DNA from 3 places in the Guptibacillus hwajinpoensis genome. Region 2 is predicted to be linked to each of the others. Evidence: riboswitches for the same ligand, from Rfam matches in the RefSeq annotation. Region 2 holds a riboswitch; each other region holds the start of a gene.
The links. Region 2 has a riboswitch for thiamine pyrophosphate ahead of ABFG93_RS00420 (3-oxoacyl-ACP reductase). Riboswitches for the same ligand answer to the same signal wherever they lie in the genome.
Positions count from the first base shown of each region.

Region 1 (11,089 bases), 420 kb from region 2:
TTCAGATCGAACTAGTGGAGAGCGTACAGTGGGATGGTCTTCACTGATGGCTCATAAATTAACAAAACCAGTTCGCACTTATATGAAGAAGTTTCTCAAGAAAAAAGGATTTCCATTAAATTAAATAATACTTAGTTCAAAGGGTGGATGAAGATGAAAGAAGAGAAGTGGTTGATTGGTGTCGATTTAGGTGGAACAACTATTAAGCTTGCATTCCTAGATTATTACGGAGAGATTTTAAATAAATGGGAAATTCCAACGGATAAATCCGAAGAAGGTCGACATATTACGGTGCACATCGCAAGAGCGATTGACGATAAGATGGCGGAAATGGATATAACCAAAGATAAGTTTGCAGGTATTGGGATGGGAGCACCTGGTTTTATTGAAATGGAAACTGGTTTTATCTATCAGGCTGTGAATATAGGTTGGCTCAACTTCCCTCTTAAAGATAAATTGGAGATTGAAACAGGTCTTCCTGTTATTATTGATAACGACGCGAATATAGCAGCTCTTGGTGAGATGTGGCGAGGGGCTGGTGATGGTGCAAGAGACTTATTGTGTGTTACTCTTGGAACTGGTGTTGGTGGTGGGATTATTACCAACGGTACCATCATTCATGGCACAAATGGAATGGCTGGAGAAATCGGTCACATAACATCCATACCAGAGGGTGGAGCGCCTTGTAACTGTGGTAAATCAGGTTGTCTTGAAACAGTTGCCTCTGCAACGGGTATTGTCCGTATCGCACTTAACAGTATTGAATCTCATAAAGATAGTTTACTATATGCTAGATATAAAGAGCATAACGAGTTAACTGCCCGTGATATTTTTGAAACAGCACAATCGAAGGATAAGTATGCTGTAGAAGTTGTGCAAAATGTGACATTCCATCTCGGGCTGGCTGTTGGAAATCTTGCTAATTCAATTAACCCATCAAAAATTGTCATTGGCGGGGGCGTTTCAAAAGCGGGAGAAGCCCTTCTGACTCCTCTTAAAGAGCAGTTTGAGAAATTTGCACTACCTAGAGTTAAAGAAGGGGCAGACTTTGCAATTGCTACACTTGGAAACGATGCAGGAGTAATTGGTGGAGCATGGCTTGTGAAAACGAAATTGATGAAATAGTCCTAGTTGAATGCGTTTAACCTTGTCATATAAGGGTAAAAGTGAGGTCAGCAGAGCCTGATCTCTTCTTTTTTTTGTGGAAAATGACGCTGAATGAAACTTTTCCCCATTCTCAATCGTTATTAGTAACGGACGCGGAAAAGAGAATAGGCATCTAATCAAAAAGTAAATTATAAAATAAGGACTAAAGTTAGTTGAAAAAATTTCTAAAACATACTATGATAGCGTTTATGTATGGTCGGAGAAACGAATGGTAGCTTTTCCTTATATCAACTAAGGAGGTACTAAGAAAAATTATGAAAAAGCTACAAAACAAGTATTCATTCTTTTTACTCGTAGCATTTTTGCTATGGCTCAAAACTTATCTTGTCTATGAATTTGCATTTAACATTGAACCTGAAAATAAAATGGAAGGATTTATTCTCTTCCTTAATCCAGTAAGTTCCGTCCTGCTGTTCCTTGGTTTTGCCTTATTCGCTTCACCAAAGTATCGCAACAGGGTTCTACTTATAATTAATTTTATCGGTTCGTTCATTCTTTTTGCTAACGTTGTCTATTACCGAGAATTTACAGACTTTATCACCATTCCATTGTTATTCCAAACGAATAACATGGGGGAACTAGGCAACAGTATTCAAGAACTTATCAGTGGCTACGACTTCCTATTATTCATGGATATTGTTATTCTTGCTATTTATTTAATCGTTCGCAAAACGAAAGCATATGAAGTGAAAAAGAAGGAAATTGCCATTGTTTTTGCTAGTGCAATTGCACTCTTCGCCATTAACGTAGGACTTGCTGAAACTGAGCGTCCTCAGCTACTGACGAGAACGTTTGACCGTGAAATGTTAATTAAATACATCGGCACATACAATTATCACGTTTATGATGCTGTTCTTCAGTCGAAAGCAAAAGCTCAGCGAGCATTTGCTGACGGAAGTGAAATTGTCGATATTGAGAACTACGTAAAGGCCAATCACGTTGAGCCTGATCCGGAAATGTTCGGTAAAGCAGAAGGGAAGAATATTATTCTTGTTTCACTAGAATCAACTCAAAATTTTGTTATTAATGAGGAAGTTGATGGACAAGAAATTACACCTTTTCTAAATGATTTGATTGATGAGAGCTACTATTTCCCTAACTTTTATCACCAGACTGCTCAGGGAAAAACATCTGATTCAGAGTTTATTCTTGAGAATTCCCTTTACGGACTTCCGAGTGGAGCAGTATTTTTTACACACTCAGGTAATGAATACAATGCTTCTCCTGAAATATTAAGCGAAAATGGTTATTATAATGCTGTTTTTCATGCAAATAACAAAAGTTTCTGGAACCGCGATGTTATGTATGATGCTCTAGAATATGATAAATTTTATGACATCAATGATTTTACAGTAACACCTGATAATTCTATTGGTTGGGGTCTAAAAGACGAGTATTTCTTCGATCAGTCAATTAAATATCTTAAAACGCTTCCCGAGCCTTACTATGCAAAGTATATTACACTGACAAACCATTTCCCGTTTACGTTGGAAGCTGAAGATGAATATATTCCCGAGTGGACATCTGATGATGGAACCGTCAATCGCTTTTTCACGACTGTAAGATATCAGGATGAAGCGATCAAGAAATTTTTTGATCGCATGAAAGAAGAAGGGCTTTATGAGGACTCTATCTTTGTGATGTACGGTGATCATTATGGAATTTCAGAGAATCACAATAAAGCAATGGGCGAGTTTCTTGGAAAAGAAATTACGCCATTTGAATCCACACAATTACAAGAAGTACCTTTGATTATTCACATTCCGGGACAGGAAGGGAAAGTAATGGAACAGATTGGCGGACAGATTGACCTTAAACCAACAATTATGCACCTTCTTGGAATTGAAACAAAGGACATGATTAAATTCGGTAATGACTTGTTTGCCAAAGAGCAAGACAACTTTACGATTCTTCGTGATGGTAGCTTTATAACAGAAGATTATGTGTATACAAGCAACGTTTGTTATGATAAAGAAACAGGTGAGGAAACGGATAAAGCTTCCTGTGAGCCATACATGGAAAAAGCAAAAACTGACCTTGCCTACTCAGACAAGATTGTCTATGGTGATTTATTACGCTTTTTAGGAAAGCATGATGAGCAACAGGGAAATACAAAAGAAGATGAATAGGAATAAGCTGAAGAAACCATGCTCTGCATGGTTTCTTTTTTTATGCATAGGTTCATGGTGATTGTTCATATCTTAGTATGAAAAAGGATGTGGGGGGGATAAGATGAGAGTCAGAGTGAAAAGCGGAAACACTCTTTGGAAATACAGTCGTGTTTTTCAAGTGCCACTCAAGCTTATTTTAGATAGTAATAATCTCGAGAATCCAGATCAGCTTGTCATTGGTGATGTCATTTTAATTCCTGGATATGTTACAAAACGGTATACCATTAAAAAAGGGGACACGCTCTGGAAAATAGCGGGTTGGTATGGAGCTCCGCTTGATGGCGTGCTCCTTATCAATGATACCAACCCTTTTGCGCTCGTCCCTGGGGAAAAAGTTGATATCCCAATTCGAGTGACATGGTCGCTTATTAACCCGAATCAAAACTATGATTACAATGTAATGGTAACCGACATTCGTAAACTTTTAGCAGTTTATCCATTTATTAAACGAGCGGTGATTGGTGAATCAGTTATGGGAAAGCCACTACCGGAGCTAGTAATTGGTAAAGGGGAAAAAAAGGTGCACATGAATGGCTCTTTTCATGCAAATGAATGGCTTACCTCGACGCTCATAATGAAATTTATAGATGATTATGCACGAGAATTAACCAATACACAGATGTTAAGTGGGGTAGTTGTCCCGCCTCTGTATGAATCCACTTCATTGTCAGTCGTTCCGATGGTTAATCCTGATGGGGTGGATCTTGTTATAAACGGTTTACCTGAAGAAGAACCGTTTCGAACGATTGCCGACAACATAAACAACGGAAGCGATCAATTTAATCGGTGGAAAGCGAACATCAGAGGTGTAGATTTAAACAATCAGTATCCGGCTAAGTGGGAAGTAGAAGCAGAGCGTAAACCCAAAAAACCCTCTCCAAGAAATTATCCTGGAACAGAACCGCTAACTGAGCCGGAAGCCATTGCTATTGCTGATCTTACAAGAAGAAAAAATTTTAACCGCGCGCTAGCTTTTCACTCGCAGGGAGAAGTGATTTTTTGGGGTTACGAAGGACTTGAACCGCCTGAGTCAGAAATTCTTGTAAATGAATTTTCAAGGCTTAGCGGTTATAGAGGAATTCGGTACGTTGATAGTTTTGCAGGTTACAAAGATTGGTTTATTAAAGAATTTAGACAGCCAGGATTTACAGTGGAAATAGGTAAAGGAGAAAACCCACTTCCAATTTCGCAGTTCAGTAAAATTTATCAAGATACAATTGGGATCTTTCTCTCTTCTTTATACATGTAGTTTGCTTGTTTTTTTCCGTTCTTTTTGTAATAATAAACTTAACTTCATAATGTTTGTGACTAGGGGTGCCCGCATAATAGGGGGGCTGAGAAAAAGAAACTACTATTTCTTTTACCCTTTTGAACCTGATCTGGTTGATACCAGCGTAGGGAAGTCGGTAGCGGTGTTTATACTGCCCTCATTCCTAACGCGGAATGAGGGCATTTTTACGTGCAGAGAATCTTTTATTCTAAGATGTGTTTATTTTAGAAGGGGACGAGGGTCTCATATTCCAGTGTTGGTCATAAAACATTTTAGATAAATAGAGGAGGTTAATGATGAAGGATTTCCAATTATACGTGATTACAGGAGAAGAGTTTCATCCAGCACGCGATCTAAGTGAAGTAATGGAAGAAGCCATATGTGGTGGTGCAGAAATTATTCAGTTACGTGACAAAACTAGTTCTAAAAAGGTTGTTCTTGAGAAAGCGCAGAAGCTAAGAGAGTTAACGCGAGAATACAACATCCCCTTCATTGTGAATGACCATATTGACGTAGCACTTGCGGTTGACGCAGATGGTATTCATCTCGGGCAGGATGATTTGCCTTTAGAAGTCGCAAGAACAATTGTTGGACCAAATAAAATAATTGGTATTTCTACTCATCGAATTGAGGAAGCTCGTGAAGCGGAAAAGGGCGGGGCAGATTATATAGGCGCTGGCCCTATTTTCCCTACAAATAGCAAGAGTGATGTTGTAGATCCAGTAACAACAGCTTATATAAAAGAAGTAGCATCGGAAATTACGATTCCTTTTGTAGCTATTGGAGGAATTAAACTTCATAATGTCGCTGAGGTAGTGAAAGCAGGAGCAAACCGGATATGTGTGATCAGTGAAGTTGTTGGTAGTGAAGATGTAAAGGGAACATGTGAGATGTTCAACCAATCAATTGAGGAGGCGTCCAATCAATGACATTATTTATTAATGGTGAGCCTTATGAACTTAATGTGACAAATTTGCAGGAGGTTATTGCTCATTTTGAATTACAGGAGGGCCTCGTAGTAACTGAAGTGGAAGGTAACATTGTTGATCGATCACAGTGGCTTGAAACGAAAGTAAGTGATGGGATGAAAATTGAGTTAGTTCATTTCGTAGGAGGGGGATGAGTTTATGAACGATAAGTTAACCATTGCAGGAAAGCAGTTGTCATCGCGTCTTTTTCTCGGGACAGGCAGATATCCAAATCCATATGTTCAAAATCAAGCCATTGAGGTTTCAGGAGCCGATGTTCTCACCTTTGCGATTCGGAGAGTAAATTTACAAAACCCTGACGAAGATGCGATCCTTCAGCATATGGAAGGTAAAACATTTCATTATTTACCGAACACCTCAGGTGCTACAACTGCAGAGGAAGCCATACGGATTGCTCGCCTTGCACGCGCCTCAGGGCTAAGTGATTGGATCAAAATCGAGGTTAGTAGAGATGAAAAAATACTTCTGCCAGACCCTATTGAAACGCTGAAGGCGACTGAGGTTCTGGCCAGTGAAGGGTTTATCGTACTTCCTTACACATCGGACGATCCGGCTCTTTGTTACCGACTACAGGAAGCTGGTGCATCAGCTGTCATGCCTGGAGGTTCTCCAATTGGTACTGGTCTCGGAATATTGAATCCTTACAATATTGAAATCATTACAGAACAGCTTTCTGTACCTGTCATTGTGGATGCAGGGTTGGGGGAGGCTGCTGATGTTACAAAAGCAATGGAGCTTGGTGCAGATGGTGTGCTTCTAAATACAGCCATTGCAAAAGCCAGAAATCCCGTCAAAATGGCTGAAGCAGTTAAACTGGCTATTCATGCGGGGAGATTATCCTACTTAGCTGGTAGAATTCCAAAGAAAAAATATGCGACTGCTAGTAGCCCCATATAGTACGTGGAAGGAGGGAACTTCTTGGCGAAAATTTCGATTGTAGGTGGAGGGGTAATCGGCCTTTCCATTGCTTATGAGTGCGCTATAAGAGGGCACGACATAACCGTGATAGAAGCTTTTGAATGTGGGGGACAGGCTTCTGGAGCTGCTGCAGGAATGCTGGCCCCATACTCCGAAATTGAGGAAGATCCTGATGATTTTTTTAGACTCTGTCAAAAAAGTCTCCAATTGTATCCTGAATGGCAGAAGGCGATTAAACAGGTGTCTAAAATGGATTTTGAATATAACGAGAGTGGAAGCCTTTATTGTATTTATCATGAAGCTGACCGTTTGTCACTGGAAACAAAACAAAGCTGGCAAAAAGACTTCGGAGTTGAATCCTACATTCTTTCAGGTGATGAAGTCAGGGAAAAAGAGCCAGAACTTTCAAAAGAGATTGTAGCTGCATTATGGTGTCCGGAGGAGTCTCATATCTATGCCCCTGATTATGTAAAAGCGTTATTGCAAGCCTGCAGAAATCTTGGTGTCAGGGTAATCGAGCGTGCTGGTGAAGCAAATCTTGTTAATCGTACAGTTGTAACTGATCAACATCAGATTGAAGCGGATATAAACGTTATTTGTACTGGTGCTTGGTCCATGAAGTGGGAAGAAAAACTTGGTTTCTCACTTCCTGTTTATCCGATAAGGGGTCAAATTTGCGCTTATGATGGGCCGAAACTGAACCATATCATTTTCACCAGTCAGGGATATCTAGTTGGAAAAGGCAACGGATCACTTGTAGCTGGTGCTTCAGAAGATATTGCTGGGTTTGATACAAATGTAACGGCGCATGGGGTTGGACGCCTGGAAAAATGGAGTAAAAAAGTAATCCCTGGACTTATCGGAAAAGCACCGTTTCATAGATGGGCGGGTTTGCGACCAGCCACACAGGATGGTTTTCCTCTTATTGGAAGAATCGCAAAGAATCCAGAGGTTATTTTAGCTACAGGACATTATCGTAACGGAATTCTTCTTAGTCCGATTACAGCAAAAATTGTTGCAGATGAAATCGAAGGAGAACCGCAAATGGTCTCTATTGATCGATTTAGACCAAATCGTTTTTAGGGTTAATAGAGAGGAGAAGATACGAATGAAAAAAGTGCTTACGATCGCAGGATCTGATAGTGGCGGAGGTGCTGGAATCCAGGCCGATTTAAAAACGTTTCAGGAGAGAGACGTATATGGCATGAGTGCAATTACAGCATTAACTGCTCAAAATACGCTTGGAGTTCATGAGGTTTTCCCTCAGTCAGTGGAGGCAGTCCGCTCCCAACTTGATGCTGTCCTATCAGACATCAGAGCCGATGCAGTCAAAACAGGAATGCTTTTCTCAAGTGACATTATCGAAATTGTAGCTGGAAAAATAAGGGAATATCAGCTTTCAAACCTTGTGATAGATCCTGTCATGATTGCTAAAGGAGGCGCATCATTACTACAAAAGGATGCGGTTCTTGCTATGAAAGAAAAATTACTTCCGCTTGGTGCTGTGATAACACCAAATGTCCCTGAAGCCTCAGCAATGCTAAATAACATGAAGATTGCTTCGATTGAAGAAATGGAAATTGCTGCAAAAGAACTTGCTCAATGTGGGTCAAAAGCCGTGTTGATTAAAGGTGGCCATATGGAGGGGGCTAATTCTATCGACGTGCTGTATGTGAACGAGCAATTTTATCACTATCAATCTAAGCGAATCGAAACCAAACATACACATGGCACGGGATGCACGTTTTCAGCGTGTATTGCAGCAGAATTAGCAAAAGATAAAAGCATACCTGAAGCTGTTTCAAGAGCTAAAGCATTTATTACGTCTGCAATTACACATTCCTTACCAATAGGTAAAGGAATAGGTCCTACAAATCATGCCGCATATCGTTTAAACGAGTTTAATTCAGAAAACGAGTAACTCTGCTAAATGCAGGGTTATTTTTTTCTTTTCAAAAGGTGATTTAAAATCAAGTGAGTGTTATCTTCGAGATAGTGTATAGAATTGGGGTATGATATAAACGATAATCATAAGCCATTTTCAGGAAAGGTTACGTTATGAAACCAATAATTGAAGTGAAAAAAGTGAAAAGTGAACGTGTGACAGGTGTGAACTTTGCTTTGAAGGAGGGAACACTAACCACCATTATCGGTCCTTCGGGTTCCGGAAAGAGTAGTCTGTTAATGTTATTAAACAGACTGGAGGATCCAGACCAGGGAGACATTTATGTAAAAGGGAAGAAGATTGACGATTATCCGATTGATGAATTAAGACGCAGCATTGGAATGGTGTTTCAGCAAGCGCATCTATTTGACGGTACCGTAAAAGACAATTTAAAATTTGGTCCTGATCTGAAAAAGTACTGGGATGAGGAACAGGGAATAGCACTCTTGAAAAAAGTTCAGCTCCATGAAGAATTTCTAATGAAAGACGTCGAGCATCTCTCAGGAGGGGAACAACAGCGAGTCGCTTTTGCTCGAACACTTGCAAATGATCCAGATGTGCTTCTGTTAGATGAAGTAACAAGCGCTCTTGATATGAGGACAGTTGAGTGGATGGAAGAACTATTACATACGCTCGTTTATGAAGAAGGGAAGACAATTCTTATGATTACACACGATTTAAAGCAGGCAGAACGATTGGGACAATACACGCTGTTTATGTATGAAGGGCGTCTCGAAGAGCGGGGAGAAACAGAAGAGTTATTTCATCACCCGAAATCAAAAGCTCTAACGCATTTTCTTGAGGGCTAGCACATGACGGGGATTTCGAATCTCTCGCTATTAACAATGATCCTTTTTGTGATGATTCCGGTATCACTTTCCTACCTTTTTTCCCTTGGAATCGGTAAATCAGCGATCTGGTCTTCCTTCCGAGGCGTTATTCAGCTCTTTTTTATAGGGTATATATTAACATTTTTGTTTTCAATGCCAGACTGGCAGGGAATAGGTTTGTGGATAGCTATCATGCTGGTGATTGCTGCCAAACAGGCGGGGAAAAGAGGAAAAGGGATTCCACACGCATTTATGTTATCATTGGGTTCATTGATACTGATTGAAGTGTTTGTGTTATCATTATGGATCCTATTTGATATTATACCGTTCCAATCAGAACAGGTGATTCCTATGAGTGGAATGATTATCGGGAATAGTATGGTAGCATCTGGACTCGCCTTTGAGCGAATGAAAAATGAATTTCATGATAGCAGGGGGAAGATCCTTGCTGCACTGTCACTGGGGGCTAATCCGGCTCAAGCATCGCAAATGATTATTAGAAAAACGATTCGAGCTGCCATGATTCCAAATGTGGATGGATTAAAAACAATTGGTCTTGTACAGCTGCCGGGAATGATGACAGGTTTAATACTTGGAGGAGCTTCCCCAATTGAAGCGATCCGGTATCAGATTGTTATTTCCATTAGTATTTTTTCATCGGTTTCGATTTGTGCAATGATTATTTCGCTTGTTACGTATCGATTCTTCTATAATCAAAATATGCAGCTTATTTCTAATGAAGGAGGTAATTAATCATGGCTATAGTAGATGTCACTGTGATTCCGATAGGAACAGAAACACCAAGTGTGAGTAGGTATGTTGCAAATGTACAGGAGGTCTTAGAAACGTTTACCGATCGGGTTACGTATCGCCTGACCCCTATGAGTACGCTAATTGAAGGAGAACTGTCTGATCTTCTTGAGGTGGTACAGGCCATTCATGAAGCGCCATTTCAAGCTGGAATTGAACGGGTAGCAACGAATATCCGTATTGATGATAGACGTGATAAAAAAGGAAAAATGGACGACAAGCTTGAATCAGTCGAGAGACACCTGAAGTAGTATAAAAAAGGAAGCCAGTAAAAAAACAGCCATATTGGCTGTTTTTTAGTGGCCTCCGCCGCCCCCGGATCCGAAAAGAATGTCGATCACTGTAGCTACAGTAAAAGCGCCAAAGACAAGCACCGTTAATCCTGCAAAGGCAAGACCCATAAAGTTTTTTTCACGTAAAGAGCGGAAAATGCCCCATACACAAAATAATGTAACGATTGCAAAAATAATTGATAACCCCATTTGGAATACCTCCCTATCCATGCACTTTTTATCAGTATACCCGGAAACGAGCAAGTTACGGCATGGTTAACTCTAAATTTTTCTGCATGGTATGTACAATAAGTCCTTTCTTATTTTAACCGTTTTCTTTTCATTTGTCGAGGCGTTATTCCGGCAAAAATGTAAGTTCAAGCTGGTATGCCCGTGCAATTCCTTCCATTAGTTCGGTGTGCATATGGTCAATGTAAAAAACGTCGTCGTCCTTCGCGATCACGTGTTCATCCATTTGCAGTTGTGCCATTTCAATCTGTTCCTCCACACCTGTTGATATGATGAAGTAAGAAACCAAATTTTCATATAGAAAATAGTTAGTATTCTGGGAAACAAAACCATAATCATAAAAAGATGCATAGGGATTTGCGTTCGGAGAAAGGGGGAGAAGAGAATAGAATTCTTCAAACACACCTTTAGATAGGTAGTAATCTTGAAGTGTCAAAGCTTCTTCTTTATTAGAGATGATGACCAGTC
Region 1 covers NZ_CP156674.1:3,720,864-3,731,952, forward strand. The annotation lists gene nfsA (oxygen-insensitive NADPH nitroreductase) at 1-124, shown strand, start outside; gene ABFG93_RS19190 (ROK family glucokinase) at 148-1,125, shown strand; gene ABFG93_RS19195 (LTA synthase family protein) at 1,422-3,296, shown strand; gene ABFG93_RS19200 (M14 family metallopeptidase) at 3,400-4,587, shown strand; TPP riboswitch at 4,639-4,756, shown strand; gene thiE (thiamine phosphate synthase) at 4,905-5,537, shown strand; gene thiS (sulfur carrier protein ThiS) at 5,534-5,731, shown strand; gene ABFG93_RS19215 (thiazole synthase) at 5,736-6,494, shown strand; gene thiO (glycine oxidase ThiO) at 6,516-7,598, shown strand; gene thiD (bifunctional hydroxymethylpyrimidine kinase/phosphomethylpyrimidine kinase) at 7,624-8,436, shown strand; gene ABFG93_RS19230 (ABC transporter ATP-binding protein) at 8,574-9,269, shown strand; gene ABFG93_RS19235 (ABC transporter permease) at 9,273-10,043, shown strand; gene ABFG93_RS19240 (MTH1187 family thiamine-binding protein) at 10,046-10,351, shown strand; gene ABFG93_RS19245 (DUF2759 domain-containing protein) at 10,397-10,582, opposite strand; gene ABFG93_RS19250 (hypothetical protein) at 10,728-11,089, opposite strand, start outside.
Region 1: it holds a riboswitch for thiamine pyrophosphate, as region 2 does, so the genes downstream of both, thiE (thiamine phosphate synthase) here and ABFG93_RS00420 (3-oxoacyl-ACP reductase) in region 2, are expected to answer to the same signal.

Region 2 (11,089 bases):
AGATTTCGACGTGGTGAATTAAACCCTCAGACACTTAGATCCTCCTTCCTATTATTAAATAATCGCTCCGAGTTTGTTGAATAGGAATTTAAAATTTAATACCCTGATTTTTAGACTGGATAATAATTTCCATAACCCCATCTCCTTAAACCTAAACAGAATCGGTATGGGGTAAAGTCAGGAAAATGCGGATTTACAACGTTAAGGGAATTTTAATATTAATAGCCTAATTTCTCAGCATTAAGTTGAAAAATTAGGCTTTTTATTGCTCCATTAAAGCGCCGGATTATGGAACTGTTTTTAGAGCTTACTATGTATTTCCTTTGTTGGATTATAAACTTTATTTTTGATACGGCGTCTTAGTCATTCTCCCTTTCTCTTAAAAACAAATAAAGACCATAATCTGTCCCAACAGAAACATAACCCATTTGTCTTAACATAGCTGTAATATTACCACGGTGATATGTTCCATGATTCACAACATGAGTCACTAGCTCGGACACACTAGTTTTCATTAAAGCTCCGGATGGATTCTCAATTTCAAGAGGTTTGGCTAAATTCCCCTTTTGTCTAAGGAATAACTTGTATCTTTCTGATAACTTAAAAAACATTGCTTCCAATTCATCTATTCCTTTTGACTCTGTTTCTCCTTTTTGTTGGGCAGCCAACTCTAATGCATAGTTCATACTTTTACCAGAGAAAACCTCTATCCATCCAAGATCAGAAAGATAAACATGAGCTAATACGTTAGATATCGATGTAAATACACTTTGAATTTCTTGACGATAAACATCTTTTGGAAGCTCTTTTAGTCGGTTGAAAATTTGTTTATTTGCCCATTCATTATAATCATACAACTGTAATTCAAGCTGTTCCATATAGAAATTTCTCCCTTTCATGTTTAATATAACTCATAACTAATTATGCGTTGTGGTACTCCATTACGGTTATTCACTTAAGCGCTTTGATTGTAACCTTAGCTGCTTTAGCTATAAGCGCATCATTATAGGTAACATTCTTTTTATCTCGACTGGATAGAATCGCCATGACAATAGGAGCTCTGTTGGGCGGCCACACAATGGCAATGTCATTACGGGTTCCATAGCCTCCGGCACCGCTCTTATCGCCGACCTTCCAGATTTTAGGCACGCCTGCACGAATGAGTTTGTCTCCGGTGGTGTTCGTTCGTAGCCAATTGGTTAGGATTGTACGTTTTTTAATCGGGAGCACGTTTTTGCTAATCGTGAAAGCTTGGAGGTCAGTAGCAAGTGTTCTAGGTGTGCTTGTGTCACGGATATCTCCGGGGATGGCTTCATTCAGATCCGTCTCGAAGCGTCTAGGTTGGGTAACGTTATCGCCGATCTGCTTCAGTGCTTTTTCGAATCCACCAGGTCCGCCCAGTTCTTGCAATAATAGGTTCCCTGCGGTGTTATCACTGTAGCGGATAGCAGCTGCACACAGTTCCCTTAGAGTCATTCCGGTATCTACGTGCATTTTTGTGATGGGCGAATATGTGACCAAGTCTTTGCTCGTATAAGTGATGACTTTGTTGAGTTCACTAATTGAGTTCTGCTGCAGGATTGCGCCTGCGGCGAGAGCCTTGTATGTAGAAGCGTAAGCAAATCGTTCATCAGGTCGATAAGCGACCGTTCGCCCCGTTCCAGTGTCGATGGCGTAGACACCGAGCCTAGCATCAAACTTGCTTTCGAGTTGACTGAATTTTCGATTGCTGTGTACCTCTGCGTAAGCATCATTATCTTTTGCATTTGCTTTTATCTGCAACGGAAGTACTGATATAGAGGCAAATACCAGAGCTGCTGTTACAAACAATAAAAACACGTGAACTTTCCTGTTTTTAGACTTTAATATCATAATGCTCCCTCCTTGGAGAATCTGAATGCTTCTAGAACAAAAACCTCATAAATAAATCCGTTAATTTTATCTGAAAATTGGTCTTTACTGCTGCCTAAAAGTATCCAGCCCATTTGCTCGTGGTTATCAGTCGCTGAAGCAGTTTAAATATTCAATTGAGTTTTCTTGTCTAAACTATAATTGATGACTTCGTTTGAATTATTGAGAGTGATTTTGACATCTACATATCTACTAGTAACAAAATAAAATGTAGTTCCATCGTGTTCGTTGTAATATGACTTAATTATTTTAAGTCATTTATGCTAACTTCACTTAATTGTACAGCTATACCTAGTACATACTTTTTATCAAAACTACCATTAATCCTCACTTCAGCTTTTTCTGAATTCTTTCTTTGAAAAAATCAAATATATAAGCGCTTATTATCGAAGCAGGTATATTACTTAGAAGCAAATCTATCCCCCAATCCGATGCGCCTTTTTCAAAAATTCTCCCAGTATGAGTAATTGCTAATTGCTGACCAAACTTATTATGTAATTCATTTATCAAATCCTGAGCTAGTCTCTCCTCAAAGTTAGTCACATGAACCAATTTATTACCCCCGTTCGAATCAAGACTTGGATAGTCAATTTCTTGACCATTGCTTCTTAATAAAACAGAAATAAAAGAATATTCACTTGTGTCGAAAAGTTCTACTCTTACAAAAGTAATATTCTCAAAACCGTTAATATGCACAAAAAATCCAACACCTGTCCCAAACCCTATAGTTCTGTGAATTTCACTAGAGAACTCCTCCAAATTTTTGTCTATTTGATAACATAGAGTCTTTAAATGCACATCTTCTTTTGGACCAAAACCTATCTCATCCCAAACTTGGTCATAAATATCTACTATTAATTACAAACTCCACTCCATTAAAATAATATTCTATACGTTACCTTGATTTGTTACTAACATTTCCTTAATTCGATCAGAGTAATGGTAAATTTTACTGCTTTTCTGAATTATACAATATTAAACAAGAAAATTCCCTGCTCGTTCATTTTTTATTTGTTCAAATAAAAAAATTGGTACATCTATCCTTATTATCTTGAAACTGAGTCTTCCACTAAACTGCCCTTTAACGGAACAACTCTATTGTCAACTTTTCAACTTCAAATGTTCTTTTCCTTTCACTAAAAAAAACCCTTTAGATAACTAATCTAAAGGGTTATAATATCGTGACTTTATTTCAAATCTACAAATGATGTTTGAATCTCATTCATGAGTAACCTTGCCCCTTCAGAGCTTAGAACGATATTTCCATTGGCGAATTTTATATTCTCTTCGCTCATTTCACCGGTTATATCGCACGTCATATTAGATTTATACTTCTGAAGAATAATCTGTTCTCCATCAATAAAAATTTCAAGTGGGTCTTTTTCTTTTACACCTAAGTTTCTTCTAAGTTCAACAGGGATGACAATTCTCCCCAATTCATCAACTTTTCTTACTACACCAGTGCTTTTCATTTTCAATTCATCCTCCAGATCGTTTTATTTCGAAAGGTTTTTCTTTATATCTTCCCAAAAAACGCCTTGTTTTCGGTATTTGTTAAGTAAGGATTCAATCATGTTGATAGCTGTTTGTAACGCTTCCTCTTTAGTTTCAAATCCTCCACCATTTGGCTCCATACCAATCTCTTGTTGAAGATCAGGGTCGTTACTACTAGATTCATGGAATGTATGCGGTAACTCTGGCCAGTGCTTATCATCTTTTTCAATTTCGAATTCAAACATAAAGTTCTCTCCTGGAACATCGATTAATTTAATATCAGCAGCGGTAACTCCTTGATACCGAAATCGATAAGTTTCAACCTTATAAATCAAACTACCTTCTGAATGTTTGTATGGATAAGATGACATGATAATGAGCTCCTTTGTTGTATGATTTCCCCGTACTCAAGTTGGGTTTTAATCCTCTTCTTTGTCTCTTCTGTGGAAGACAATAGTACCTACATAATGATTCCTTCCGTCTTCACCTTTCGATCGTGTAACGGTGACGGTATGAACAAAGAAATCTTCATGAAATTTATGGGTATGAAATTCAATCCATTCCTCAACATCTTCTGTATTTTCCCCTTGAACAATAATGACCTCACGCAAGCGAAAGTATGAGTAAAAGACCCATCTCACCTTTAATAGATGCTTTAAAAGAACTTGGTGCCGAAATAGAATTTTTGAATAATAAAGGTTACTATCCGTTGTAAATAAAAGGTAAAGAATTAGCTGGAGGCGATGTTAGCCTTTCGGGTAAGATTTCTAGCCAATTTATTAGTGGTTTACTGATTCCGTCACCTTATGCTAAAGAATCAATCACAGTGAACATTAAGGATTACATTGTTCAACATTCCTATGTGTTTTTAACACTACAATTAATGGAGAAATTCGGTGCCAATGTTGAATATGATAAAAACCTAAAAAAAATAGTAGTTCATCCTTCGCATTACACTCCACATGATATAGAGTTAGAAGCAGATGCTTCTACAGCATGTTACTTTCTAGCCCTTGCAGCACTGACAAATGGTAAAATCCGAATCGATAATCTAACTTATGAAACAAAACAGCCAGATATAAAAATGGTTGATGTCCTTGAACAAATGGGATGTAAGGTAACAAAGGGTTCATCTTTTATTGAATTAAAAGGGGTTACCCAATTAAAAGGTGGATTTGAAATTTCTATGAGGGAGATGTCAGATCAGACTTTAACATTAGCATCAATAGCTCCATTTGCAGATAGACCAATAACCATAAAGGATGTTGAACATATACGCCATCATGAATCAAATCGTATTAGTGTAATATGTGAATCTTTAACTAAGTTAGGAATTAAAGTAGAGGAATTTGAAGATGGATTAAAAGTGTATCCAGGTAATCCGAAACCAACTTTGCTAAATACTCATGATGATCATAGAGTTGCTATGTCAATAGCACTTATAGGTTCAAAAGTTGAAGGGATTCAAATAAATGATCCAGGATGTGTTTCTAAAACTTGTCCCCAGTATTTTAGGTTGTTGGAGAGCTTAGGCTTGAATATACGTCATCTTTAAATGTTGCTTAAATTGATTAGAACAAAGGGTAGTTTTAATCCTTATTAAACTAATTATTCTTTAGTTTAACAAGAAACAAAAAGACGATTTTTCTTCTTAGCGCAGGAAAGTCTTTTTAATTCCAAAAAAATGTCATAGAGTGGGTTTTACGTCAAAATGTTGGTAGTACCCCCTTTGGAAGTTGCGACTCCAGCCAGTAATGCGGTGTACACTCCTAAGGTTAATATGCCTGAAATTGATGTGAATGGAGGAGATTCTAAACAGAGTAACACAAGTGCTAATTTTACATTCAGACTCGGTAAGCGTACGTTCAGTGCTTTTGTGGGCGACATATATGAAGCTCAAAAAGAAATCGAACTGAGAGAACGTAGAGAAGCAGGTCGCTAAAGTGAGGAGGAGAAATCCCTTCTCTTTTTTATTGGCCAAAAATGTGTTCTATGTGAATAACCATAGCCCCCTACTATTGTTGATTACATTCTTCACAATATCAACAATATTTTCACATAATTATCCAATTAACTTTAAAATAGTTGTTCAAGAATTTGGCCCTATTACTGAAAAAGGCACAATTCCTCTTCAAGAATTGCGCCCGATTGCAGAACTAATCATCAATGTATTTTCCATCTTTTTTATTTGTTATTTCTTCACCTTTTTTATTATTATACCCTATTACATAAATATTGTCTGAATCAGTAAGTCCAATTATAATTACTCTTACGAGAAGATTCTCAAGTTTTTATACTAATACCAACATCTTGCCTCTTCAACTAGTACAGTCATTTTATAATAATTTATTATGTTAATCCTAAATGTTCACGGAAGGTATGACCTTCATATTTCTTTCTGAAAATACCTCTTTTTTGCATTTCAGGAACAATTAGTTCAACAAAGTCTTCTAAACTATCGGGTAATGTAGGAGGCATAAGATTAAATCCGTCAGCCACACCAGCTTCAAACCAGACTTCCATCTGATCCACAATTTCGTCGGGTGTACCTATCAGCGTGTGATGTCCACCGCCTGCATTAAGATATCCTAATAATTCTCTTACTGTAGGTTGTGTATCATTAATAATTTCTAGTATCGTTTCGTAACGTCCAACTGGACCAGTAAATTCTTCTACTGGGGGTAATTGAGGTACTTCTTTATCAATTTTCCAATTAGAACAGTCTTGTTGAATAAAGAAACTCAACTGTTTTAAAGCTGTTTCAAGAGGTAATTGCTCATCTAATGCTGCTTTTTTGGCTAAAGCTTCTTCATGAGTATGACCTACATAGGTTACTAAGCCTGGAAATACTTTAATATGTCTATTGCTGTCTTCGCTTTGTTTAACTTGTTCATCTAATTTTTTACGAAATTTTTTTGCTTGCTTTAAGTTCCACGACACTGAATAGACTGCATCGGCATATTTTGCGGCTAATGCAATGCCTTGTTTAGATGCCCCTGCTTGCATTGATACTGGTTTTCCTTGCGGACTTTTTGGCGTAGTGGATGGGCCATACACTTTAAAATAGGTACCATCGTGATTAAAAGGCTGAATGTTTGAAGGATTTATCAATGTTCTTTCTTCTCGATGATGTAGAAACTCATTACTGTCCCATGAAAGAAATAACTTATTCATTAAAGCAGCGAATTCATCTGCCTTCTCATAGCGTTTGTCAAGAGAAGGTAGTTCTTCCATACTATGATTTAACGCCTCTAAATCAGTCATTGACGTAACGAGATTCCAACCAACACGTCCTTTTGTAATATGGTCTAAACTTAATAGTTGTCGTGAAGCTGTGAAAGGATTAGAAAAAGTACTTGAAATTGTTGAAACTAATCCCACATGATTCGTCACTTGAGAAATAGCAGTTAAATTGACTAATGGATCAAACCAAAATGCTGGCATATCACTAGAATCTTTACCTTGAAATGATTGATTATCAGCAAAGAATACTGCGTCAAAGTAACCTTTTTCTGCTAACTGTGCTAAAGATTGGTAATAAGAAATGTCTCCAATACGTTCAACGCTTGAGTCAGGCATTAACCAAGCAGCTTGATGGTGTCCACAACCATACAGCAAAACACCTAAGTGTAGTTGTTTTTCTTTAGTTTTTGTCATTTGTTTACACCTCAAAATACATCATTATTAATTGTCTTGTATACTCCTTTTTTTGAAGGATTATCTATGGTAATTTAAGCTATTAGTTCATTGTCAAACCGCCATCTACTGTGAAATTTTGACCTGTAATACCGTTCGCATTTTCCGAAGATAAATAAGCGACCATATTGGCTACATCTTGAGGTGTGGTCACCTTCTTCAATGGCGTTGATTGAGCAATTAAATCGAATACTTCTGGTGTTGTAACAGCACTGGCGTCAGTCGTTTTTAATAATCCACCTGAAACTACATTCGCTTTTATACCATATAGTCCTAATTCAGAAGCGATATTACGTGTAAAACCTATTAATCCAGCTTTAGCTGTTGTATATTCGTGGTAGGGTACAACAGGATTTTGATATAAATTAGTACCTATACTTATAATACTTCCATTTTGTCGTTCAATAAATTGAGGTATGACGCTTTGAACTACATTAAATGCTGCTTTTAAAGTACCATCTAGTTGTTTTTGATAATCATCCCAAGTGAGTTCTGTGAAGGTTTTCTGTTTGTTTGGATCAAATTTGAAGTCTACTAATGCATTGTTGACTACAACATCTATTTGACCAAAATATTCCGTTGCTTTTTTTATCAATTTATCTACTTCTTTACGATTTGTTACATTAGCCTGAATTGCAATAGCATTCTCTTCACCAATCTCAGAAACGAGCTTCTCAGCAGCATCTTTGCTTTTATAGTAATTGATAACCACTTGAAATCCTTGTTGTGCCAATGTCTTTACAATAGTTGCTCCTAAACCTCTACTACTACCTGTTACTAATACTGTTCTAGTCATCATAACAACTCCTATATTTTTAATTTTGATGAAACTTAAATAATAAAATGATAGATAAAATAAAAAATACGCAACCTTCCCATAGGAAAGTTGCGTAAAAACAAATAACTACATATTAAGAATAAGGTACAATCGCTCTTTAAGTATGTATTAGAGTTTACACTTTCCTACGCTAGTTTCAGCTAGTTCAGGTTCAAAGGGTTTGAGCTAATACTCATCTCAGTTAAATAACACCCCTAGTGCATATATTTAAGTTATATTTAATGTTATAGTGTTAAGAAATTTATGTCAAGGAAATATGGCTAGTTAAAGTATTTCTATAACTTTGTTATTCTAAAATTAACATGTTATATCTTCTTTCATAACTAATCTATTGAATCTGCTTCCCCATTGGCTGTTCAGGAATGGTTTCATATTGCCTAACCATTACTTTTTTCTTAATCTGATAGATCTCAAGCATTTCTTTCACATATGTCTGACAGTACTTTCCCCAATCACCAAGTTAGGATAACGCTCCAGGAGCCAATCTCTGATTTGTGCTGCACTAAGGTGCGGATACTCTTCCAGCCAGGCAATAATCCAGTCTCGATAAGGGGCTAACTTTCTAGGGTTTCGATGAGGGCCTTCTAAAAGTTTTTTAGCCTCCTCAAATGTCATTTGTAAGTATTTATAGATCGTAGGTCGTGACACTTTAAGTTCTTTTGCGATTTGTGACTTTCTAAACTTTCGCTCATACAATTGATGAATCTGTACATACAACATAAATTTCTCCTCCAAAATCCTACCCCCCCAATAAAATAACAATTATTATTAGTTTACTAGAGTTTTAGATTGATGAAGCAAAAGTGTAAAATTCAGCCTAGGGAAAACTGTTAACTTCATTCTAGCGTTTACATCTACTTCTTTTTTCATTACTAGACCCATTAATCGAATAACTTAGAGTTTCTTTCACTTCCTAATAACCCCTTCTCTTTATTCCAGAAAATGGCCCTATAATGGAAGACGCAACATCAATCGCTTTTATTCTATACGTCATTCACGCTCATTCTAAAATCTTTCTTATTTTTCTTTTATCATTAAGATTTAAGACAATCTCATAACCCAAGGCAACTATTAAACCCGACCAAAAGATTATAGCCGATGAAAAGAAATCATCTGTAAAAATTAGATTATGAGTGTAGTTCACAAATAACAATATCAAATAGGTATAAAAGCCAACTATTGCTCCCTTTTTCCAATTTATCATTTGTCTATTAGTCATAGATTTAAATAAACTCAAAGTAGTTCCTCCAGGCAAAGGTTATTCTTGAATTGCTCCCTTTTCATGAAGATCATGAAGATAGGTACTAATATATTAATCGTTTAATTAAAAGTTAGTATGAGCCTTCAGCAAACTGCTTTTCTGAAATGACTCTTAATCCATTTCTTTTTAATAAAGCTGAAGTAACACCATTACCCAAAACCCTTTTACCGATGAATTCCCCATTATAGATCATAGAACTACCACAGGATGGACTATTCTCTTTAAGAACAACAATAGTTGCACCTATTTCTATTGCTTTATCCAAGGTGGTGTAAGCTCCTTTTATGTATAGTTGGGTTACATCTTTACCAGATCTTTCAATGACTCTCGCCTTACCATTTAAGACGTCTTCACCGTCCCCGCCTACTATTTCAGCAGGTTCTCTTGGAGTTGAAAATCCCCCAAGCAATTCAGGACAGATAGTTACGGCATTATTCTCCTCTACTAATGTTCTAACATTTGTATTTAAACTATGGTGACCGTCATACCTTACCTCTAACCCAGCTAAACAGGAACTCACTAATATCATAAGTCACACCTCTTTTAAATACTCTATAATCGTAATGAAAAGGATAATGTATTTACGTGAACATACGCAAAAGTATTATTCAAGGAACCTCCCGTTTGTTGAATATTAGTCTTATTGAATCGGCTACACTCAGTTAGACAAATAAATTAAGGTCATATAGACTTTACTAAAACCTTTATATGAGGAGCGTCTATTATGACCAAACGATCACGGCGTACGTTTACTGAGGAATTCAAACAACAGATGGTTCAACTTCATGGTTTCTTGTATATGATTTATACTTTTCTCTTATATACCTTATTGCTTTCAACGATAGTGCACCCACTATTTCTAAAAGTCTTTAACATAGGAGTGTTATCTTTTCCCGTACTCCCGATATAATAGGCAGCATCAAAATCATTTTTCAATATTTCCAACGCTTGCTTATGAAGCTGCTTACTCTTCCCCTTACCTCTCTCACTTCGAACTAATCCAAAGTAAAAAAGTCGACCTTCGTTAGTAGTACCTGGTTCTATATGTGGCATTACTACACCTAAAGGACGATCACTTTCATATGCTACAAGACAAGATGCTTTATAGGTTGGACCTAGCTCAACCTCTACACTTCGCATTTGTTCATCTACATTTAATGAAGAAGGTGCATTTAACGAGTTAGCCATAGATTCTTTCCAAACTCTCTTAAAATCACTCGTGGAAATTTCATTTAATGATTTAATTGAAAAGTGAACATCTTCTTTTAGTGAAATGTTATCTAAATCTCTTCGTACAGTAATATTTTCCTCACGCAACTCAAAACCATTGTTTACTAAAAGTGCGTCAATTTCACTATTAAACTTAGAGTTAACAAGGACGATGACATTTTTAACGATACTAATGGAAGGATCTATTTTCAAATGATTAATAAGTTCAACCATTTCCGAATGAGTAAGATTCTTCGTTTCTTCAATTGTTAAAAATGTTTCACCTTCAACAAATTTTACTTTTTCATAAAGATCCATCCTTTTGGATAGTTGCTCATATTCTGTTGTGGAAAGGATCTTTGCAATAAAAGAAGATTTCTCGTTTCTATACTCCTCCATATCTTCGCCTTCAAACTTCATCTTCAAATGATTGTAGGCTTCTGTATATGATGGATGTTCGCAGAAAAATTGAGTTACTTTGCGAAATTTATCTACCGAAGAACCATTAACTGTGAGCTGGATACCAACAGGGAGTATTTCATCTTCCTTTTCAAATGCACAAAAAAAGGAAGTTTGGTCACTACCATTGTTTAGACTATACATTGCCATCAATGATTCTTTTGCTTTAGCAAAATCTTCTTGAGTCACTCGAACTTGAAGATCGACATCTCCTTTTGTCA
Region 2 covers NZ_CP156674.1:77,848-88,936, forward strand. The annotation lists gene ABFG93_RS00365 (VOC family protein) at 1-34, opposite strand, end outside; gene ABFG93_RS00370 (DinB family protein) at 360-878, opposite strand; gene bla (class A beta-lactamase) at 952-1,872, opposite strand; gene ABFG93_RS00385 (hypothetical protein) at 2,239-2,709, opposite strand; gene ABFG93_RS00390 (AbrB/MazE/SpoVT family DNA-binding domain-containing protein) at 3,099-3,383, opposite strand; gene ABFG93_RS00395 (hypothetical protein) at 3,408-3,776, opposite strand; gene ABFG93_RS00400 (hypothetical protein) at 3,825-4,046, opposite strand; partial or broken gene aroA (3-phosphoshikimate 1-carboxyvinyltransferase) at 4,025-4,960, shown strand; gene ABFG93_RS00410 (hypothetical protein) at 5,135-5,347, shown strand; gene ABFG93_RS00415 (LLM class flavin-dependent oxidoreductase) at 5,755-7,062, opposite strand; gene ABFG93_RS00420 (3-oxoacyl-ACP reductase) at 7,145-7,897, opposite strand; TPP riboswitch at 8,045-8,145, opposite strand; partial or broken gene ABFG93_RS00425 (helix-turn-helix domain-containing protein) at 8,271-8,659, opposite strand; gene ABFG93_RS00430 (DUF523 domain-containing protein) at 9,271-9,729, opposite strand; gene ABFG93_RS00435 (GNAT family N-acetyltransferase) at 10,005-11,089, opposite strand, start outside.

Region 3 (11,089 bases), 680 kb from region 2:
CTTCCTGGCCGTCTTAATGAACCAGAAAGACCTTAAATTTAAAGGCATCTTCAGAACTATTTTTATCCTGCCCTGGGCTGTACCTGCATTCGTTTCTATTCTTGTTTTTGCAGGGATGTTCAATGAAACTTTTGGTGCGATTAACAATGACATCTTAGCTGCTTTCGGTATCGACGCGATTCCATGGCTTACAGAGCCATTCTGGACGAAAGTTGCTTTAATACTCATACAGTTCTGGCTTGGATTCCCGTTCATCTTTGCAATGGTAACGGGTGTGCTTCAATCTATTCCAGATGAATTATACGAAGCTGCGACAGTGGACGGCGCTAATATTTGGCAGAAATTCAGAGGCATTACGCTTCCGATGGTCCTGTTCGCAATTGCACCAATTTTAATTACGCAGTATACATTTAACTTTAATAACTTTAACGTGATTTACTTGTTTAATGGAGGTGGACCTGCTGTATCAGGTCAAACGGCAGGTTCTACTGATATTTTGATTTCATGGATTTACAAGCTAACCTTTACATCCGCACAATATGGTAAAGCTGCTGCCATCACAATGATTCTTTCCGCCATCGTTATCGGTGTTGCATTGTGGCAGTTTAGAAGAACGAAATCATTCCAAGAAGAGGATATGATGTAATATGAGTCCAAAAATGCAGAACACACTACGTTTAACTTTGTCCTATATTGCCATTGCGATCGCTTGTGTCATTATCCTGTATCCAGTTCTATGGATAATTGGTTCATCGTTTAACCCGGGTGATAGCTTATCAGGTTCATCGATTATTCCGAAAGATGCAACACTAGAACACTATAGATCTTTATTTAATACAGCAGAGAGTGACTACCTGCTCTGGTACTGGAACACATTGAAAATTTGTATCATCACAATGGTGCTTGCTGTTGCGATGATCTCCTGTATGGCTTATGCATTTTCGCGCTACCGTTTCGTAGGCCGGAAAAATGGATTAATGACATTCTTAATACTTCAAATGATTCCTAACTTTGCAGCGTTAATTGCGATTTATGTACTGGCTTACATTACTGGATTATTAGATACCCACTTTGCGCTCATTCTTGTTTATGCTGGTGGACTGCTTCCGATGAACACATGGCTTGCAAAAGGGTACTTTGATACAATTCCGAAAGAGCTTGATGAGTCAGCAAGAATTGATGGAGCAGGACATTTTCGCATCTTCTGGCAGATTATACTACCGCTTGCGAAGCCTATTCTTGCCGTAGTGGCGCTGTTCAGTTTTATTACACCATTTACTGACTTTATCCTCGCACAGGTTATTTTAAGAAGTGAAGAGAGATTCACGCTAGCTGTTGGATTATACAAGATGATTTCTGATCAGTTTGGAAATGAGTTTACCACGTTTGCAGCAGGATCGGTTTTAATTGCCATTCCAATTTCTATCTTGTTCCTTTCGCTTCAACGTTACTTTATTTCTGGCCTTACAGCAGGGGGAACGAAGGGATAATCAAAGAGCAACACTGATGGAAGTTTCCCATCGGAAATGGAGAGAGAAGTTTAAGAGGGAAGATACTCTTGGTGCTTCTTTCTCCTTTTTATATGAGATGTCTTTTTAAATAGAAATCGTTTAGAATGGTTAATTATAAAGAATCGTAAAAACCTGTAGAAGGTTTTAGATGTGTCTATAAACTTTAAGGATAACCGTAAGAGAGTGGATAGGAGGAATAGAAGTGGCAGTAACCATTAAAGATGTAGCTAAGCTTGCAAATGTTGCACCTTCGACGGTATCGCGTGTGATTGCGAACAATTCACGAATTAGTGAACAAACGAAGCGCCGTGTTCGTGAAGCGATGGAATACCTTGGCTATCATCCGAATTATAATGCAAGAAGTCTTGCTAATCGAAGCACACAAACAATCGGGCTCGTAATGCCGAGTTCAGCGGATAAAGTTTTTCAGAATCCGTTTTTCCCTGAGGTACTTCGGGGCATCAGTACGAAAGCACATGAGAAAGATTACACGATCTATATATCTACAGGATCAAAGGAAGAAGAAATTTTAGAAGGTGTAATGGGGATGGTTCATGGGAGACGAGTCGATGGGATCGTAATGCTTTACTCAAGAATTGACGATAAAATCATGACGTTTCTTGAAGAACAGAACTTTCCATTTACTGTTATTGGTAAACCATTAGCCAACCCAGATTCCATTACTCATGTGGATAATGATAACTTCCGAGCAGCAAAAGATGTGACAGAGCACTTTATTAGTAAGGGACACGAACGCATAGCTTTTGTTGGAGGAAATCTGGATCTGGTTGTAACCGTCGACCGATTGAGTGGGTATGAAAAAGCACTTCGAGAAGCCAATATTCTTCATAATGATGACTATGTTGTTCATGTAGAGTTTCTAAAAGAAGGTGGACAGGAAGCGGTGATGGAATTGTTCACCCTTGAGGAACCGCCAACAGCGCTTGTTGTAGCCGATGATTTAATGGCTCTTGGGATTATGAGTAAGCTTGATGAAATGGGACTTTCTGTCCCTGAGGATGTCTCAATTATAAGCTTTAACAATGTGATGCTGGCTGAGTATGCAAGTCCGCCATTAACTTCAGTTGATATTAATATTTTTCAACTCGGGTATGAGGCGGTTAACTGTTTGCTTGAAAAGATTCACGATCCTGATTCAGGAAACAAAAGAGTCTGTGTGCCACATAAAGTCGTTGAACGCTGGACAGTGAAAACGCTTACCGAAAATGAGAAAGTGAAGTAGCCACTCCTATGAGAATGGCTACTTTTTTAACTTGGACAGCCACTCAAGGATTGGTTGGAAAGGTTGTTTCTGACGTGCGTCTTCTAAGTGACGAAAAGGACATGAAGTGCGTTTGATAACTTCCTTCATTGTAAACGTTTTAGGTAATAGTTCTTCTGTTAATTCGTCCCATTCAATTGGTGCAGCAACAAGGCCATCTTGATTTCCTCTGGCTGAATAAGGAGCTATGATCGTTTTTCCTGCAGCATGCTGGACATAATCGATATAGAGTCGTCCATGGCGGTTCTTTTTTAACCTTTCAGTCGTAAATGATTGTGGATCCGTTTCGACTAAATAGTTTGCAATAAAAGCAGTGAATTGCTTCGTATCTTCATACGTAAATGTATCAATTGGAAGTGGAATATGAATTTGCAACCCTTTATTACCGGATAGTTTAAGAAACCCAGTTAATTGAAGACGATCAAGGACGAGCTTAATTTGTTTTGCAGCGTTTGCAGCAAGGTAGAACTCATCCTGTGAGGGTGGATCAAGGTCAAATACAATTTCAAAGGGCATGTGGCTGTCATAAGGCGAGAAAGGAATATGAAATTCAATGGCTGCTTGGTTTCCTAGCCATAGAAGGGAAGGTAAATCAGAGCAAATAATATGATTATTGTCATCCATATAAACTGTATCAATATACTCCGGTGCATAATCAGGGCAGTTACGCTGATAAAACGCTTCTCCATCTACACCATCAGGAAATCGAATAACGGTTAAGGGTTTTTTTTGTAAAAAGGGCAGCATGAGAGGTGAGATAGTAGCTAAATAGTGTAGGTAGTCAGCTTTTGTAATACCAGGCCAAAGGTATTTGTCAGGGTTTGAAATACTAACCTCTATATCGTTAACGATGATTGAATGGTTTCCCACGTGCAATCCTCCCAGGGTTTTTGGAAGCAAAACCGTTTAAATCTTGGGTGCCTTAACATTTCATTGTAAAGATCCAGATATTCTAGTTCCAATACAATGCCTGGCTTTACGTAAGAAAGGCTCTGCTTTTCCTTTGATGTATTTCCTTTGATAATTTCTAATAATGCTCCTCGCTCTTCGGAACTTAACCCGTGGGAAAAGCGGGCAATTTCATATATTCCTCCTGATCGTTTCACCGCAGTATGAAAATAACCATTTCGATGATCATAAGCGTTTAAAAAAACGGTCGCGCTTTTCCAATTCTTGATCTTCAGCCAGTTTTCCGTTCTTTTCCCTTCTCTGTAAAGACTGTTATGCTTTTTACAAACCACTCCTTCCCCTTTATAGTGCTGGACAAGTTCCCATAAGCCGTCTATTGTTTCATGCATGTGAACCATCGCAATGGATCTATTATCAGGAAGTCCTTGTAATACTTGTTGTAATGCCTTTTTTCTTTCATGCAATGGAGAGGATAGAAGTAGCTTCTTCTCAAGTGTAAGCAGATCGAACACCATAAAGGTAATCGGTTTCTCCTTACGTTTATGAAGGGACTCAAAATCAGCACAGTACTCATTTTTAAGAATACAAATTTCTCCGTCTAAACAACAGGGAATGATGTTGTATGTGACAAATAGGGAGGATAGAGCGTCGTGTAAGATTTGAAATCTTTTGTTCAGATGATGACCATTTCGGCTAGTTATCTGAATCGTTTCCCCATCCCAGTCCAAAATCGCTCGATATCCATCATATTTCACTTCGTAAATCCAACCTTCGCTACCAGGAAAAGAGGAGGACAGGGTTGGAAGCATTGGAAGTAAAGACCTAGTCATTTCGCGACCTTTTTCTTTCTAGGGGCTGCTTTTTTCTTTTTCGCCGGTTTAGGAGTAGAGTCGAGACTTGCTTGTAGGGCGTCCATCAAGTCTGCGACATTCCGTTTTGGTTTTTCTTCAACCACTTTGATTTCATCACCGGAAATTTTGCTTTCAATCAAAGCCATGATCGCTTCCCGTCGTTCGTCTTTGTAGTTGGAAGGCTCAAACTTTGTTGTTAGCTGTTCGATGAGCTGTTTAGCTAACTTCTTTTCTTTGTCGCTTACTTCTAGCTCTTCTGGTAAATCGGGGACGTTATCGATGGCTCTAACTTCATCAGGGAAATACATGGTTTCAAGCATTAATCCTTTCTCATACACTCGAACCGCTGCCAGATGCTCTTTGGAGCGAATTGTAATCTTAGCAAGTCCGATCCTCCCGGATTCCTCCATAGCTTGTTTTAACAGCATGTAAGGTTTATTGCCGTTATCATTTGGCCCAATAAAATAAGAGCGGTTGAAATATACAGGATCGATGTCAGTCAGTTCAATGAAGTCTACAATTTCAACTGACTTATTTTTTTCGCGTGCAAGTGATTCGATTTCATCTTTTTCCATAATCACAAACTTACCCTCTTCATATTCATAACCCCGAACAATTTCATCTGATTCTAACGAGCGATCACAATTGGGACAGCGCTTTTCATACTTTATTGGCGTGTGGCACTCCTGGTGAAGGTACCGCATTTTAATATCCTTATCTTCTGTAGCCGCATAAAGTTTGATTGGAATATTAACAAGTCCAAAACTAATCGCTCCTTTCCACATCGTATGCATCATGATCATCCTCTCAAAGTTAACTTTCCATTAGTTTCTCACCATCGTTTAAAACCATAATAGAAAATAGTGGAAGAGGCATATTGAGCGACTCTGTATTATACATAAAAAAACCTCCTTGAGAAGGAGGTTTTAAGACGTCACATATTGCCCGCCGTTAATGTGAAGGGTTTGGCCAGTCATGTATGAGGATCCGTCTGAGCCAAGCAATACATAAGCTGCGGCCAGCTCTTCCGGTTGCCCTGGTCTTCCCATTGGGGTATTCGTACCAAAATTTTTCACTTTCTCAGCAGAGAATGTGGAAGGAATAAGCGGTGTCCAGATTGGACCAGGTGCCATGCTATTTACACGAATGCCTTTGCCTACCAGTGATTTCGCAAGGCTTCTTGTGAAAGCAGTTATGGCGCCTTTCGTACTGGAGTAATCAATGAGCTGCTCGTTTCCTTCGTATGCTGTTACAGAGGACGTATTGATGATCGCACTTCCTTTCTTGAGGTGTGGAAGTGCGGCTTTTGTTAAATGAAACATTGAGAAGACATTGGTGCGAAAGGTTTTCTCTAATTGTTCAGCCGTTATCTCCTCCAGTCCTTGTTTAGGATGCTGTTCTGCGGCGTTATTAATTAACACATCAAGTTGCCCATAGTGCTCGATTACCTGGTTAATCACACTTGAGCAAAAAGCTTCGTCACCAATATCTCCCGGTAGAAGAAGACATTCGCTGCCCTCATCTTCAATTTGCTTTTTGGTATTCTCAGCATCTTCATGCTCATCGAGGTAAACAATTGCAAGCTTTGCTCCTTCTTTCGCATATGCGATAGCGGCTGCTTCACCAATACCACTGTCGCCTCCAGTGATAAGTGCTACTTTGTTCGATAATTTCCCTGAACCTTTATAATCGTTATCCTCAGTCAGTGGAGAAGGGTTCATTTCCTTCTCTGAACCTGGTTGGTGATTTTGATGTTGGGCGGGTTGGCCGTTAGTTTGTCTGAATTCAGGACGCATAAGTAATCTCCTTTCGGTAATGTGTATATGAAAGGATTTACCAATTTTTCTTGTTTTCAAACCTGAAATCGTAAGACCATGTGAGGAAAAACGTAATACGTGATAAAATGAAACAAACTTACCAGTAGTCAGTGAGGCGAATGTCATGAGTAGTAACCACTTAAAACAAAATTTTGAAGAGCAGCTTGCCACGTTTCTCGAACGTTTTCAGCCTGAAATTGTAAATAGGTGGCTTGCTATTGCGAGACTTTCACCGGATGATCCCTATTATGAAGAAATAATCAAAAATGGAAAACGAACAGTAGAATTAATCACAAAGTATATTCGTAATCAGGATGAAAGCTGGATTAAAACACTAACAAAGAAAATTGCAAGTGAGCGAATTGAGGCCAATGTTAATATTGGAGAATTAGTAGCCAATATTAATTCAGGAAGATCAGTTGTCATCTCGGTTCTCAATCAATCAGAATTTAATCGAAACGAGCTTTCGAAAGCCCTTGAAATCATAAACAAATACTTTAATGCGTATTTGTATCATTCCGTGACAGAGTACACGAATCTTAAAGATAGCATCATTCAGGATAAAAATAAATTCATCCAGGAGATGCATAGTGATCGATTAACAATCCTTGGGCAGCTTGGAGCAAGTTTCGCTCATGAATTTCGAAATCCGTTAACCTCTATTAAAGGATTTTTAAAGCTGCTTGAGCATAATCAAGCGATGAATAAAGAAATGTGGCAACACTACTTTGCAATTATCAATGGAGAAATGGAAAATCTTGAAAAAAAGGTTAGTCAATTTCTATATTTATCAAAAATGCGAGGTATTGATGATAATCCGTTACCTGCAAATGTAAGCGACTTGCTAGCTTATACAACGGAAGTTCTTTACCCAAGGCTGTTGGAATCAATGATTGAGGTGAAAACAACCATTGAACAGGATTTAATGGTATATGGGGTAGAAGAGCAGTTAAAACAGGTTATCCTTAATATCATGATCAATTCTATTGAAGAATTGAATGAAAATCCTGTGAAAAACCGTCTGATTGAAATCAATGGCAGATGCGATGGTCAGCTAATAGTCATTGAAATTACTAATAATGGCAAGTTGATACCAACTCATCTTATAGATCGCATATTCGATCCCTTCATTAGTACAAAGAATCTTGGAACGGGACTTGGTTTATCGGTATGTAAGCAGATTATTGAAAAACATAAGGGTTTTATTAATGTTCGGTCAAATGAAACCAAAACGACTTTTGTTATCAAACTTCCGGTTATGGTTGACAATGAGTGGAAAGCATAGTAGTTTATAAACTATATTACATGAATTAAAAGCTTTTTAATATCCACTAGGGGAGTCATTTACGTGACTGAGACAGGATTGCCTGGACCCTTTGAACCTGATCTGGTTAGCGCCAGCGGAGGAAAGTGGAGACGGATGCAATCGCAGCCGCTCCATTTTTGGAGCGGCTTTTATATGTCTTTACATATAAAAGGTGATACCAAAAATGACGGAGATCGCATTCACTCTCCTTTCCCTCTTCATCAGGCGGATGAAAAGCGGAGAGGAGTTTTTTATATGTCATTTACGCAAGAGCTAAGAGAGGAAGCTGCCCCGATTTTTGAGGCTATTTTTGATCATCCTTTCGTACGAGGGATAGCTGCTGGGGAATTAGAAAAGGATCAGCTTGTTCACTATGTTAAGCAGGATTTTGAGTATTTAAACACGTTTATGAAAATCTATGGTATGGCTGTTTCAAAGTGTGAAACAAGAGAAGAAATGGCGCTATTTAATGAGCAAATTTCCTTTGTCCTCCATAGCGAAATTCACCCACATAACAACTTATGTCGCGCTGCTGAAGTAACTTATGAGGAGCTTCATGGGTTTCCACTTGCTCCGACCGCACATCATTACACAAGGCATATGCTTGAGGCAGCACATTCAGGAACTCTCGGTGAAATTGTTGCGGCTCTCTTACCATGCCCGTGGACGTATCTTGAAATAGGACAGCGTTTAATGGAAGAAGTCCAGCCTGATGAAACCCATCCTTTTTATGATTGGATTACTTTTTACGGAGAAAAATCGATGGAGCCTGTAACCGATCAGCTAAGAAAAATGCTTGATAAATGGGCTGAAACTGCACCAGAGAATGAATTAAAAAGGATTAAGGAGTATTTCATGATTAGCTGTCAGTTGGAATATGGGTTCTGGGAAATGGCTTATACTGTTGAGCAGTGGCCGGTTGAAATAGGAAGGGGAGTAAAAACATGAAACGCTTAAAATTGTCCGATATTTTGATAACAATCGTAATTGCGCTTGTCTTTGGCATTATTTATAAATTATGGGGCCCGGTTTACAACGTATTTAAACCATTTGGGCTTCATATCGGCGACCTCATTTACGGAATGTGGTTTATTGCCGGTACGGTAGCTATGCTTCTTCTTCGTAAGCCAGGTGTAGCTCTCCTGGCAGAGACTGCTGCTGCCTCTGGTGAATTTTTAGTTGGATCAGAGTACGGATTATCTGTTCTTTTATATGGCGTAGTTCAGGGGCTCGGAACGGAATTGATGTTTGCCCTATTTGGTTACAAGCGCTATACAGCATTTGTAGCAGCGCTTGGCGGTATTGCGGCAGCTGTAGGATCGCTCGTGATGGATGCGGCGTATGGCTACGTTATGGACCTTGCACTCTGGAATTTATTATTACTAATCGGTGCTCGTTTATTAGGAGGATTGCTGCTAGCTGGGATTCTAGCTTACTTCCTAGTTGAAGCATTGGAAAAGACTGGCGTTACAAGTCTGATTCGACCAGCAAGTGACGAGGACTATAAAGCGCTTGATCGTTGAGGAGTGATTGTATGAAAGCAGGCGTTACGAATTTGCGCGTAAAATATGCAGGTGTACCAACATTATTGTTTGAGGATTTATCTCTTAATATCTCTCAAGGCGAGAAAGTGCTATTTCTCGGACCTAGTGGATGCGGGAAATCGACGTTACTTCAAATACTGTCAGGATTAATCCCGAATGCCGTTCCAGTACCAATGAAGGCAGATGAAGCGATCATACCCGAATCCACTGGGGTCGTCTTCCAGGATCCCGATGCACAATTTTGTATGCCATACGTAGATGAAGAAATTGCGTTTGTGCTAGAGAATCGAGCAGTGCCTCAGTCTGAAATGAAGGGACTTATTCAGCACTATTTAAAGAAAGCGGGTCTTTCGTTTAACGATCCCCATATTGAAATTAGTACGCTCTCGCAAGGGATGAAGCAGCGCCTCGCAATTGCTTCTATGCTTGCACTCGAGCCTGAAATGATTTTCCTTGATGAACCAACAGCACTACTCGATCCAGAAGGAACGACAGAAGTCTGGACTACCATAAAAGAAATTAAAGCGAAACAAACCATGATTATTGTAGAGCATAAAATTGATGAGGTGATTGACTTTGTCGACCGGATTGTTTTGTTTGATGGGGAAGGGAAGATTCTTGCTGATTCAGACCCAAACACCATTTTTTCATTTTATAAACAGCAATTAAAGAATTATGGCATTTGGTATCCGGGTGTCTGGGAAGAGCATGTGAGTGAAAATGTTATCCCGCAAGTAAATACAGGGGGGATGGTTTTATCTATCCATAATTTAAAAGGTTATCGTGGAAAAGTTCCTAAAATTGATGTGCGTGAGATCACGGCGAATGAAGGGGAATGGATCGCGATAACGGGTGAAAATGGAGCGGGAAAGAGCTCCCTTCTATTAAGCTTGATGAGCGTTATGAAAACTACCGGTCATAAAATAATTTATGGCCAGGAGCTAAAAACGGTAAGTGATGCGCGTCAGCAATTTGCATTTGTTTTTCAAAATCCAGAATTTCAGTTTGTGACCAATTCAGTTTATGAAGAGCTTGCATATTCCCTTGAGATTACTGGTGATCCAGAAGTTAACGAAAAAGTGGTATCATGGCTGCATTCGTATGAATTGGACCACGTGAGCACCCTTCATCCTTATCAGCTTTCTACAGGGCAGAAGCGCCGCTTAAGTGTTGGAACAGCGATGTTTGGCGATCAACCCGTCTTGCTTTTAGATGAGCCAACATTTGGTCAGGATGCAAGGAATACCTTTAAGCTGTTACAGCTTTTTGAAGAGTTAAGGGCAAATGGAATGTTGATCTTAATGGTTACGCATGATGAGCATATCGTTAAGAATTATGCGACTAGAGAATGGGTGGTCGATGCCGGAATTCTTGTACAGGATCGTTGCTCAGATCGAATAGGGGAGGTTGATCGCCATGCAATGGACTCTTCAATATGAAGAAACGTGGCTTCATCGCCTGAACCCAGCGTTCAAGCTTACTTTCTTTCTACTCATATTTCTACTGTTGTTATTTATTCATAACCCCAATATGATTGTGAATATCACTGTAGTTCCCCTTATACTCGTATGGTTTGCGACAGGGCATAAGAAGAAACTGCTGCTGATTATGATGATCCCTTTCCTGATTCTATTTTTCTCAAGTGCCTCAAGTATGATTTTCTTTGGACAGGGGTCAACAACATGGTGGAAGTGGGGTCTCATTCATATCACTGAAGAAAGCTTTTATCGAGGGCTTCACATTGGGTTTAGGGCGCTGAATTTTGCATTGCTGGGATTGTTGTTTGCATTAACAACAAGACCTGTATCTCTTTTCTATTCACTCATTCAGCAGTTAAAAGTTCCACCGCGCTTTGCCTATAGTTTCATG
Region 3 covers NZ_CP156674.1:753,981-765,069, reverse strand. The annotation lists gene ABFG93_RS03930 (carbohydrate ABC transporter permease) at 1-646, shown strand, start outside; gene ABFG93_RS03925 (sugar ABC transporter permease) at 648-1,490, shown strand; gene ABFG93_RS03920 (LacI family DNA-binding transcriptional regulator) at 1,714-2,754, shown strand; gene ligD (non-homologous end-joining DNA ligase) at 2,773-3,663, opposite strand; gene ligD (non-homologous end-joining DNA ligase) at 3,630-4,532, opposite strand; gene ABFG93_RS03905 (Ku protein) at 4,529-5,350, opposite strand; gene ABFG93_RS03900 (SDR family oxidoreductase) at 5,480-6,349, opposite strand; gene ABFG93_RS03895 (histidine kinase N-terminal domain-containing protein) at 6,495-7,655, shown strand; TPP riboswitch at 7,694-7,796, shown strand; gene tenA (thiaminase II) at 7,932-8,624, shown strand; gene ABFG93_RS03885 (ECF transporter S component) at 8,621-9,199, shown strand; gene ABFG93_RS03880 (ABC transporter ATP-binding protein) at 9,211-10,659, shown strand; gene ABFG93_RS03875 (energy-coupling factor transporter transmembrane component T family protein) at 10,637-11,089, shown strand, end outside.
Region 3: it holds a riboswitch for thiamine pyrophosphate, as region 2 does, so the genes downstream of both, tenA (thiaminase II) here and ABFG93_RS00420 (3-oxoacyl-ACP reductase) in region 2, are expected to answer to the same signal.